Linked DNA regions of Tsuneonella mangrovi. The protein of the gene in region 1 interacts with the protein of each later gene in a pairwise test. Links are inferred from orthologs where the notes say so. Each region holds a gene or a part of one and is shown on either strand. Other genes may lie near its edges.

The links. The genes of interacting proteins can lie anywhere in the genome.
Region 2: the proteins of rpsB (region 1) and CJO11_RS07840 interact in binary tests that used the Escherichia coli proteins (3 or more experiments, as listed by UniProt). The link is inferred for Tsuneonella mangrovi from one-to-one orthologs.

What each region holds. Positions count from the first base shown.
Region 1 is NZ_CP022889.1:1,182,034-1,187,098, forward strand. The notes cover bases 1,058-4,034. They hold rpsB (30S ribosomal protein S2), read right to left. Parts: upstream 2,936-4,034; coding sequence 2,180-2,935; downstream 1,058-2,179. Other genes in these bases: tsf (translation elongation factor Ts), read right to left, coding at 1,162-2,088; CJO11_RS05885 (hypothetical protein), read left to right, coding at 3,290-3,568; CJO11_RS05890 (CDP-alcohol phosphatidyltransferase family protein), read right to left, coding at 3,531-4,034. Outside these bases: frr (ribosome recycling factor), read right to left, coding at 1-284; pyrH (UMP kinase), read right to left, coding at 287-1,009; more of CJO11_RS05890, read right to left, coding at 4,035-4,352; CJO11_RS05895 (phosphatidylserine decarboxylase), read right to left, coding at 4,352-5,065. UniProt on the Escherichia coli protein: Required for ribosomal protein bS1 (rpsA) to bind to the 30S subunit.
Region 2 is NZ_CP022889.1:1,595,863-1,600,700, reverse strand. The notes cover bases 610-3,359. They hold CJO11_RS07840 (RNA-binding S4 domain-containing protein), read left to right. Parts: upstream 610-1,703; coding sequence 1,704-2,015; downstream 2,016-3,359. Other genes in these bases: CJO11_RS07825 (head GIN domain-containing protein), read left to right, coding at 3,293-3,359; CJO11_RS07830 (CarD family transcriptional regulator), read left to right, coding at 2,626-3,159; fdxA (ferredoxin FdxA), read left to right, coding at 2,012-2,350; CJO11_RS07845 (helicase-related protein), read left to right, coding at 610-1,692. Outside these bases: more of CJO11_RS07845, read left to right, coding at 1-609; more of CJO11_RS07825, read left to right, coding at 3,360-4,111; CJO11_RS07820 (HTD2 family dehydratase), read right to left, coding at 4,149-4,838. UniProt on the Escherichia coli protein: Involved in the recycling of free 50S ribosomal subunits that still carry a nascent chain. Binds RNA more specifically than DNA. Binds with very high affinity to the free 50S ribosomal subunit. Does not bind it when it is part of the 70S ribosome.

The sequences.
Region 1 (5,065 bases):
CCGTCGATCATCGGGTTGAGGCCGAGGTTGGCGTGGGCGATGCCCTTCTCCACCGCGATCAGGTTGGACTTGTCCCACACCTGCACGCTGAGCATCCGCGGTTCGGGTGCGGATACGGTCGCGACCTGGTTCAGCGGCATCATCGCGCCGTAAACCTCGCACACCACCGGATCGAGCAGGCTGACGTTCGCGCGCCCGGTCCGAAGGCCCGAAAGGTCGCTCTTGAGCGAATCGACCGCGCCTTTCATCCGCCGCTCGATGTCGGCCTTGTCGTACTTTGCCATTGTCAGGCTTCCTCTTGCACTATCGTCTGGACGCCCTCGCCCGCCAGCACCCGCGCGAGGTTGCCCTTCTCGCGGATCGAGAAGACCACGATCGGGATCCCGTTATCGCGGCAAAGCGCCACGGCGGAGGCGTCCATTACTTTGAGATTATCGGCCAGCACCTTGCCGTAGCCGACCGTGTCGAACCGTTTGGCACTCGCGTTCTTCTTGGGATCGCTGTCATACACGCCATCGACGCTGGTGCCCTTGAGCAGCGCGTCGCAGCGCATTTCGGCGGCACGCAGCGCAGCGCCCGAATCGGTGGTGAAATAGGGCGCGCCGACACCGGCAGCGAAGATCACCACGCGGCCCTTCTCGAGATGGCGCTCTGCACGGCGGCGGATCACCGGTTCGCACACCTGGTCCATCTGGATCGCCGACTGCACGCGGGTCGGCACGCCGACTTGTTCGAGCGCGCTCTGCATTGCCAGCGCGTTCATCACCGTGGCGAGCATTCCCATGTAATCGGCCTGCGCGCGGTCCATGCCCTGCGCTGCACCTGCCATCCCGCGGAAGATGTTGCCGCCGCCGATCACCAAGCAGATTTCCAGCCCGGTGTCCTTGGCCGCCTTCACTTCCTTGGCAAGCTCCATCACGAACGAAGGATCGATCCCGAACTGCTGGTCCCCCATCAGCACCTCGCCCGAAAGCTTGAGCAGGACGCGTTTGAACTGAGGGAGAGCCATGGAAGAAGTGTCTCGCGCAACTATCGGGTAATCGCGCGCCCTTATAGGGTGAAGGCCCTTTGCGGCAAGGGCGAAGGCACTCGGCACTTCACACGAAAACGGTCACCGAACGCTTAGTCCGGCGACCGCTTGTTTCGTATCGGCGAGTGCGATCAGCCGGCGACGGCGGCAGCAACCTCGGCAGCGAAGTCGCTTTCTTCCTTCTCGATGCCTTCGCCGAGCTGGAAGCGGACGTAGTCCTTCAGCACGATCGCTGCGCCGGCATCCTTGCCGGCCTTGGCGATCACGTCGGCCACCGGGGTCTTGTTGTCCATCACGAAGACCTGGCTGAGCAGCGCGTTTTCCTTGGCGAACTTCTTCACCGCGCCTTCGACCATCTTGGCCTGCACTTCCGCGGGCTTGCCGCTTTCGGCAGCCTTTTCGGCAGCGATCTTGCGCTCGCGCTCGATCGTGTCGGCATCGAGGCTATCGGCGTCGAGCGCCTGCGGGAACGCGGCGGCGATGTGCATCGCCAGCTGCTTGCCGAGCGGCTCGAGTACGTTGGCCGGGGCATCGCTTTCGAGCGCGACGAGCACGCCGATCTTGCCGAGGCCGTCACCGGCGGCGTTGTGCATGTAGGGCACGACGACGCCGCTCGACACTGCGACCGACTTCATCCGGCGAACCTGCTGGTTCTCGCCGATGGTGGCGACATTGTCGGTCAGCTTGTCCGCCACGGTGCCGCCATCGGGATAAGCAGCGGCCTTGAGCGCGTCGATGTCGTCAGCCGCGAGGCCGAGCGCGACCGCGGTGGTCTTGCGCACGAAATCCTGGAACTTGTCGTTCTTGGCGACGAAGTCGGTTTCCGAGTTCACTTCGACGGCAACGCCCTTGGTGCCTTCAACCGCGACACCCACGAGGCCTTCGGCCGCGGTGCGGCTGGACTTCTTGGCGGCGGTGGCGAGACCCTTGGCGCGCAGCGCGTCGACGGCGGCTTCGATGTCGCCGTTGGCCTCTTCGAGCGCCTTCTTGGCGTCCATCATGCCCGCGCCGGTCTTCTCGCGCAGGGCCTTCACGTCAGCGGCAGTAAATGCAGCCATTGTTCGTATTCCTTCTGGTCAAATTGAAATGCGGGCACCGGGCAGGACTGCTGTCCGCCCGGCACCGTGAAGTCGCGTTAGGAAGCGCGTGTTACGCTTCGGCGGCGGCTTCCGCCGGGGGCTCGTCCATCGCGCCGATATCGGCACCCGAATCGGCCACCGCGGCGCCCTGGCCCTTGGTCGCGGCCTCAGCGAAGGCATCGCAGTAAAGGCGCACAGCGCGGCTGGCGTCGTCGTTGCCCGGGATCGGGAAAGCGATGCCGCTCGGGTCGACGTTGCTGTCGAGCACTGCGACCACCGGGATGCCGAGCACGCCGGCTTCCTTGATCGCGAGGTCTTCCTTGTTGGCGTCGATCACGATCATCACGTCAGGGATGCCGCCCATGTCGCGGATGCCGCCGAGCGAAAGCTCGAGCTTGTCGCGTTCGCGCGTGAGCTGGAGGATTTCCTTCTTGGTCAGGCCCATCGTGTCGCCCGAGAGCTGCTCTTCGAGCGTCTTGAGGCGCTTGATCGACTGCGAGATCGTCTTCCAGTTGGTGAGCATCCCGCCCAGCCAGCGGTGGTTGACGAAGTGCTGTCCCGAAGCGCGGGCGGCCTGTGCGATCGGCTCCTGCGCCTGGCGCTTGGTACCAACGAACAGAACCTTGCCGCCGCTGCGGACGGTGTCCTGCACGAATTCGAGCGCGCGCGCCATCAGCGGCACGGTCTGCGACAGGTCGATGATATGAACACCGTTGCGGGCGCCGAAGATGTACGGCTTCATCCGCGGGTTCCAGCGGTGGGTCTGGTGGCCGAAGTGTGCACCGGCCTCGATCAATTGCTGCATGGTGACGACAGGAGCCGCCATAGGTATTTCCTTTCCGGTTGTGCCTCTGGAAAGCTGGAACCCGTGCGGAGACCCCGCTGCGGGCACCGGTTGTCAGTGCCTTCCATGTGGATTTGGACCCGAGTTTCCGAGGGCCGGAAGGCCATCGAAGTCCCGCGAACGGCGCGCCCTTAGCGTTGGGGGAAGCGAAAATCCAGCCTCAATTCATCGCGGGGGACACGCAATATGCCGCAAAATCCGCTTGACAAGCGGAACAAAAAGAGAACATAAGTTCCTTACCGACCGAATCAGGGGAACCAGTCGGGCGGAGAGTGATTATCACCACGTTGTCCACTGGTTGTCCACAGCCTTACGGACCTTGAAGGATAGAGTTTCATGATCGCAGCATCGATCCCGTTCCTGTTCGCCGCCGTCGCGATTGCGGCGTTGGCAGTCCTGACCGACGGGTTCGTGCGGGGACGCAACGCATGGCGCAGCTTGCAGGCGGATCTCGCGCGACTCGATTCGGTGTACGAGATCATGGTGCGCTTTGAGAGCGGAGTGGAAACCGGCTGCAGCCGAATTCCCGAACTGCGTCGGGTCCCCGGCCATGCAGGTCGCGCATCTCGCCGTCCGGCTAGTGCGCCTGTGCTGGGGCAGCGCGTTGCCGCTTGATCCGCGCATAGCGAACGATCGATAGTGGCATCAGCGCAAGGTAGCCCGCGCAGATTACGATCAGCGTCCACCACGGCTCCATCAGCAGCGCGCCGCACAGCATCCCGATCACCGCGATCAGCTCGAGCCGCACGTTGCGGCGCGGACGCAACGAAGTCCAGCTGAACGTCGCCATGTTCGAGATCATCAGCACCGCGATTGCCGACAGCCACAGCGCGACGGCAACCGGCTCGCGAAACTCGTCGCGCCCTGTCGCGATCCACAGGTAAACCGGCAGGAACGCCAGCCCCGCCCCGACCGGCGCAGGCACCCCGGTCAAGAACCCGGCCGACTTGTGCGGTTGCTCGTCGACGTCGATCATCGCATTGAACCGTGCGAGGCGCAGCGCGCAGCAGATTGCAAACGCCAGGCTGGCGAACCAACCGAGCCGCGGCAAGTCCTGAAGCGACCACAGGAACAGGATCAAGGCGGGCGCCATCCCGAAGCTCAATGAATCGGCGAGGCTATCGAGCTCGGCCCCGAACCGCGACTGCGCCTTGAGCAGCCGCGCGATCCGCCCGTCGATCCCGTCGAGCAGTCCGGCGAGCAGGACCGCGAGAATCGCTTCGTGCCACATCCCGGCAATCGCAAATCGGATCCCGGTAAGTCCAGAGCACAACGCCGCTGCGGTGATCGCGTTGGGCACTACGGCCCGCAGGCTCAATCCGCGCGTTCGCCCCGCTGGCCCAAGCGGGACTTCGTCTTCGGCGGCCTTGGGGCCGATCCGCGGACGGTCGTCGCCCATTACTGGCTGACGCCCTCGATCATCAGCTGGGTGCCGACTTCGGCCAGCACGGTTTCACCGGCAATAACGGTCTGGCCGAGCACCACGCGCGGTGCGGTCCCGGCGGGCAGGTAGACATCGACCCGGCTGCCGAAGCGGATCAGCCCGATCCGCTGGCCCACCGCAATCATGTCGCCCGGTTTGACGAACGGCACGATCCGCCGCGCGACCAGCCCGGCGATCTGGGTGAAGCCGATCGCCAGCCCATCGGGTCGTTCGATCAGCAGGTGCTGGCGCTCGTTCTCTTCGCTCGCCTTGTCGAGATCGGCGTTCATGAACTTGCCGGGAATATACACCACCCGCTGCACCGTGCCGCCGATCGGCGCGCGATTGATGTGCACGTCGAACACGCTCATGAATATCGAGATCCGGGTAACCGGCCCGGGCGGAAGGCCAGGCGCACCGCTGCCGTCATCCTCGACGAGTTCGGCGGGCAGTTCGACTTCCGAAATCAGCGACACCATACCATCGGCCGGCGAGACGATCAGCTTGTCGCCCTGCGGTACCACCCGTTCCGGATCGCGGAAAAAGGCGAGCACACCGAGCGTGAGGAAGCCAAGCGGCCAGGCGATCGTTTCCCACGCAAGCAGCGCGGTCACCAGGCTCGCGGCGGCGGTAATGAGGGCGAACTTGCGTCCTTCGGGGTGGATCGCCGGCCATTGCCAGCCCGCGTC
Region 2 (4,838 bases), 410 kb from region 1 along the record:
ATCGAAGAGCATCGCTTCGCGCCGCTGACGAAGCTGTTCTGGCGCGAGCCCGAACCGCGCTACGATTCGATTGCGACTCTGATCGAGGACCTCGAAGCGGTCCCGCCCGAACCCGAACTGGTTCGCGCGCCCGAAGCGACCGACCTCGCGGTACTCAAGCGACTGGCCGAGGATGGTTCGGTCAATGACGTCAAGGTACCCGGGCAGGTGCGGCGGTTGTGGGAAGCCTGCCGCCTGCCCGATTTCCGCCAGCACGGGCCGGAAACCCATGCCCGCTTCGTCGCGCGCTTGTGGCGGGACCTGCGCGGGGGCTACCTCGGCGCGGACTTCGTCGCGGCGCGGATCGCCGATCTCGACCGGACGCAGGGCGACATCGACACGCTCCAGGGGCGGATTGCGGCGATCCGCAGCTGGGCCTACATCTGCCAGCGGCCCGACTGGGTGCTGGCGCGCGACGAGATGGCGGCGCGCGCCCGTTCGGTCGAAGCGCGTTTGTCCGATGCACTCCATGCACGGTTGACAGAACGCTTCGTCAACCGGAGGACGGCGATCCTGATGAAGAACCTCGGACAAGATCCCGCGCTATTGCCGGTCACGCTCGCCGAAGACGGTACGGTTGCGGTCGAAGAGGAGCCTATCGGGCGCGTCGAGGGTTTTCGCTTCGTGGTCGATCACCGTGCCAATCATGCGGACCACCGCTTGCTGCTGTCGGCAGCTGAAAAGGCCTTGCCGCGTTTGCTCGGCGAGCGCGCACAGGCGCTGGCCGCAGGCGGCTTTGCAGGCGTTACGCTTGATGAAGGCGCGGTGCGCTGGAACGGCAGCGACATTGCTCACCTCGAACCGGCCCAACTGGCGACGAGTCCGCGGATCGTACCGACGCGTGAAGTTACGGCGTTGAGCGAACCGGAGAAGGGCGCATTCATGGCCGCGCTGAATGCATGGGTGGCGGCGCAACTTGCTCCGCTCGAACCGCTGGCCAAGCTTGAGGCGGCATCGCGCGATCCGGCTGCCGGGAGTGAAGCGCGCGCACTCCTGCTCAACCTGATCGACGGGCATGGCTATGCCACCCGCGAGCGGACCGGGATCGAGCACCTGCCGCGCGAATCGCGCCCGTTCCTGCGCAAGCTTGGCGTGGTGTTCGGCGCGCTAGACGTGTTTGCGCCTGCGCTTCTCAAACCCGCTGCACGGGCCGCGTTCCACGCCAGCGGGGCGGACCGCAGGGCGCTCGAGGAAGCGATGCGCTCGGTTATACCCGGCGGGAGACGCTTGCCGGCGGGCTATCGCCCGGCGGGCGAACAGGCGGTGCGGGTTGATGTCGCCGAAAAGTTACTCCGCACTGCGCACGAGACGCGGGCGAAAGCAGCGAGGAGGTACTTCGTACTCGATCCGGCGCTGGCGATCTCGACCGGGCTGACCGAGGACAGCTGGAAGCGGCTGATGGGAGCTGCCGGGTTCAAGTGGCAGTCAGGGCGCAAACTGGCCGAGGGCGCGCTCGGGCCGCCCGCGCCAGATCGCTGGTCGTGGCACCCCGGCGCGAACCGAAACGCGGGGTCCTCGTGGGATGGCAGCAAGGCAAAGGCGGGGAAGCCTACCGGGAATCGCCCCAAGGGACCGAGGCGCGAAAAGCCCGCACCGGCTGTGCCCAGGCCCGGTAATGCGTTCGCCGCGCTGGCGGACCTGATCGGCAAGTAGCCCTCGCGGCGATGCGGATCGACAAGCTCCTGTGGCAGCTGCGGTTCGTCAAGACGCGAGGCATTGCCCAAGCGCTTGTCGCAAGAGGGCACATTCGCCGCAACGGGCAGCGCGTGCAGCGCGCCAGCGCGGACGTGGAACCGGGCGATACGCTGACATTGCCGCTGCCCGGCGGGGTGCAGGTGGTCGCGATCGACACGCTTCCGACGCGCCGTGGTCCGGCCACCGAAGCGCAAAGCTGTTATCGGGTGCTTGACCCGACGCAGCAAAGCGGGATAGCGCGAAAAACAGTCACATTGCCTGAGAGGGGCCAGCATCCATGACCTACGTCGTCACCGACGCGTGCATCAAGTGCAAGTACACCGACTGCGTCGAGGTTTGCCCGGTCGATTGTTTCTACGAAGGCGAAACGATGCTAGTGATCAACCCCAGCGAATGCATCGATTGCGGCGTGTGCGAGCCCGAGTGCCCCGCCGAAGCGATCCTGCCCGATACCGAGGACGGGCTCGAGCAGTGGCTGGAGATCAACACCAAGTATTCGGCCGAATGGCCCAACATCACCGGCCAGAAAGAGCCGCCCGCCGATGCCGACGATCACAAGGGCGAAGAGGGTAAGTTCGAGAAGTATTTCTCGCCCGAACCCGGCGAAGGCGACTGATCTTTCGCAGCCTGGTTATCCGGCCTTAACCACGCAAGTCCTGCAATTCCGCCCTGCAATCGCGCCGGGGTGGAAATTTTGTTGCGAATGTGTTATATAATCGATCAAGTCGCCGGTTCTAATCGATTCTCCGGCGGTTTGACGAGTGCAGGAAAGGCGCGAGCGAACAAGCGAACAGGCAGAAAACCTATCCGGCCGAGCGTTGATCGCCCGGTCGAAAGAGGACGACTGACCGGTTCACCCCGCTCTCCCGCGCCGCGACGAAAGGAATTTTGATGGCAAGCCAGGCCCCCGCCTTCGACGTTGGCGATTACGTGGTCTATCCCAAACACGGCGTCGGCCGTGTGATCGAACTGCAGAGCGAGGAAATCGCCGGGATGCAGCTCGAACTCTACGTGCTCCGGTTCGAAAAGGAGAAAATGACTCTCCGAGTTCCGGTGAACAAGGTCGAATCGATCGGCATGCGCAAGCTGTCGAGCGACAAGACGCTCAAGGAAGCGATGGAAACGCTCAAGGGCAAGCCCAAGGTCAAGCGGACGATGTGGAGCCGCCGTGCGCAGGAATACGAAGCGAAGATCAACTCGGGAGAGATCGTGCTGATCGCCGAAGTGACCCGCGACCTGTTCCGTCCGGACGACCAGCCCGAGCAGTCGTATTCGGAGCGTCAGATCTTTGAAGCGGCCTCGAGCCGCCTCGCGCGTGAACTCGCGGCGATGGAAAAGACCGATGAGCCGACCGCGCTCGAAAAGATCCTCGACGTGCTGCGCGAACATGCGCCGCAGTATTACGAGAACGCCGAAGACGCCTGATCGACGAACGTCGAACCGGCATCGACAGGGGCCGCCTGAAAGGGCGGCCCCTTTGCTTTGCACGGTTGCGAATGGGTCATTGCTGTATTAGATCGGCAATACGGGACTCAGGCAACTGAACAGGGCTTGAAAGATGCTTCACAAGATTCTCAAGGGCGTTGCGCCCATCGCCGCGCTGGCACTGGCGTTCGGCGTTTCCGGCTGCGACAGCCACATTTCGATCAATGGCGAGGAGGGCGTGCCGCTTTCCGAACTGAAGATCGACGGCAAGGCTCCGCACGAGGTCGTGCTGGCCGGACCCGACACGGTGATCGTCAACAAGGGTGACAAGCTGACGATCAAGACCAGCGGCGATCAGGATGCGATCGACGCGCTGCGCTTCACGCTCGATGACGATTCGCTCGGCGTTATGCGCAAGAAGGGCAATTGGAAGGATGGCGGCAAAGCGACCGTGACGGTCACGCTGCCGGCGCTCGACAAGCTGGTCGTCGCCGGATCGGGCACGATCGAAGCCGACGCGCTTTCGGGTAAGGTCGAAGCGACGATAGCCGGTAGCGGCACCGCCAAGGCCAAGACCGTTACGGCAGATTCGCTCGAAGTCACGATTGCCGGATCAGGCAAGTTCGAAGCTGCCGGCACTGCCAAGTCGCTCGACCTCAATGTACTCGGCTCAGGCGCGTCCGACATGGCCGGGCTCAAGGTCGACAGCGCGGAAATCAACGTTGCCGGTTCGGGCAGCGCATCGTTCGCCAGCGACGGCAAGGTCAAGGCCAACATCATGGGTTCGGGCGATGTGACCGTGGCGGGCAATGCCACCTGCACCGTCTCGTCGATGGGTTCGGGCAAGTTGCACTGCACCGGCGGCACTACCGAAACGAGCGACGATGCGCCTCCGGCGCCCCCCGCTCCCCCGGCACCTCCTGCACCTCCTTCACCGCCCAGCGACGACTGATAGGAAGCAATCGGGGGCTTGATTGCCCCCGATCAGCTCAGGCGCGGGTAGCCGTAGCCTTCAGCACCTGTCGACCATCTGACGCAAACGTACCCAGCTCGATCGCTCCGCCGTCTTCGCGCAGGACAAGGTGCAGTGGTTCATTCGCGATTGCTGGGCTGACCGCGCGGAACGAGAATGTCGCGAGCGCATTGGGGCTGAACGCCGTGTCGGCCTGCTGCAACAGCAAGCTCGCCATCAGCGGACCGTGCACGACCAGACCGCGATAGCGCTCGATGTCGCGGGCATACGGCGCGTCGTAATGGATCCGGTGGGTGTTGAAGGTCAGCGCCGAATAGCGAAACAGCAGGCGCGGATCAGGCACCAGTTCGCGGTGGACCTGCCACGACGAAGGATCGAATGCGCCTTCCCCCGCAACTGTTGGTTGCAGCGGCGCATCGGGCGCGGCGGCATCGCGATAGACCAGCGTCTGCGTCTCGCGTACCGCAGGCGCTCCGTCAGCGATCGTCAGGTGTTCGACATCGACGAACCCCAGTTTGCCGGTCTTGCCCTCCTTTTCTGCGATCGAGACTATCCGACTGGTTCGTTCGATCGCCGCGCCGATCCGCAGCGGGGCAAGGAACTCGATCTCGCTTGCCGCCCACATCCGGCGGGGCAAGGGGATCGGCGGGAAGAAGCTTTCGGCGCTGTCATCGCGCAATGGATGGCCGTCGTCGCCCAAGGCGCC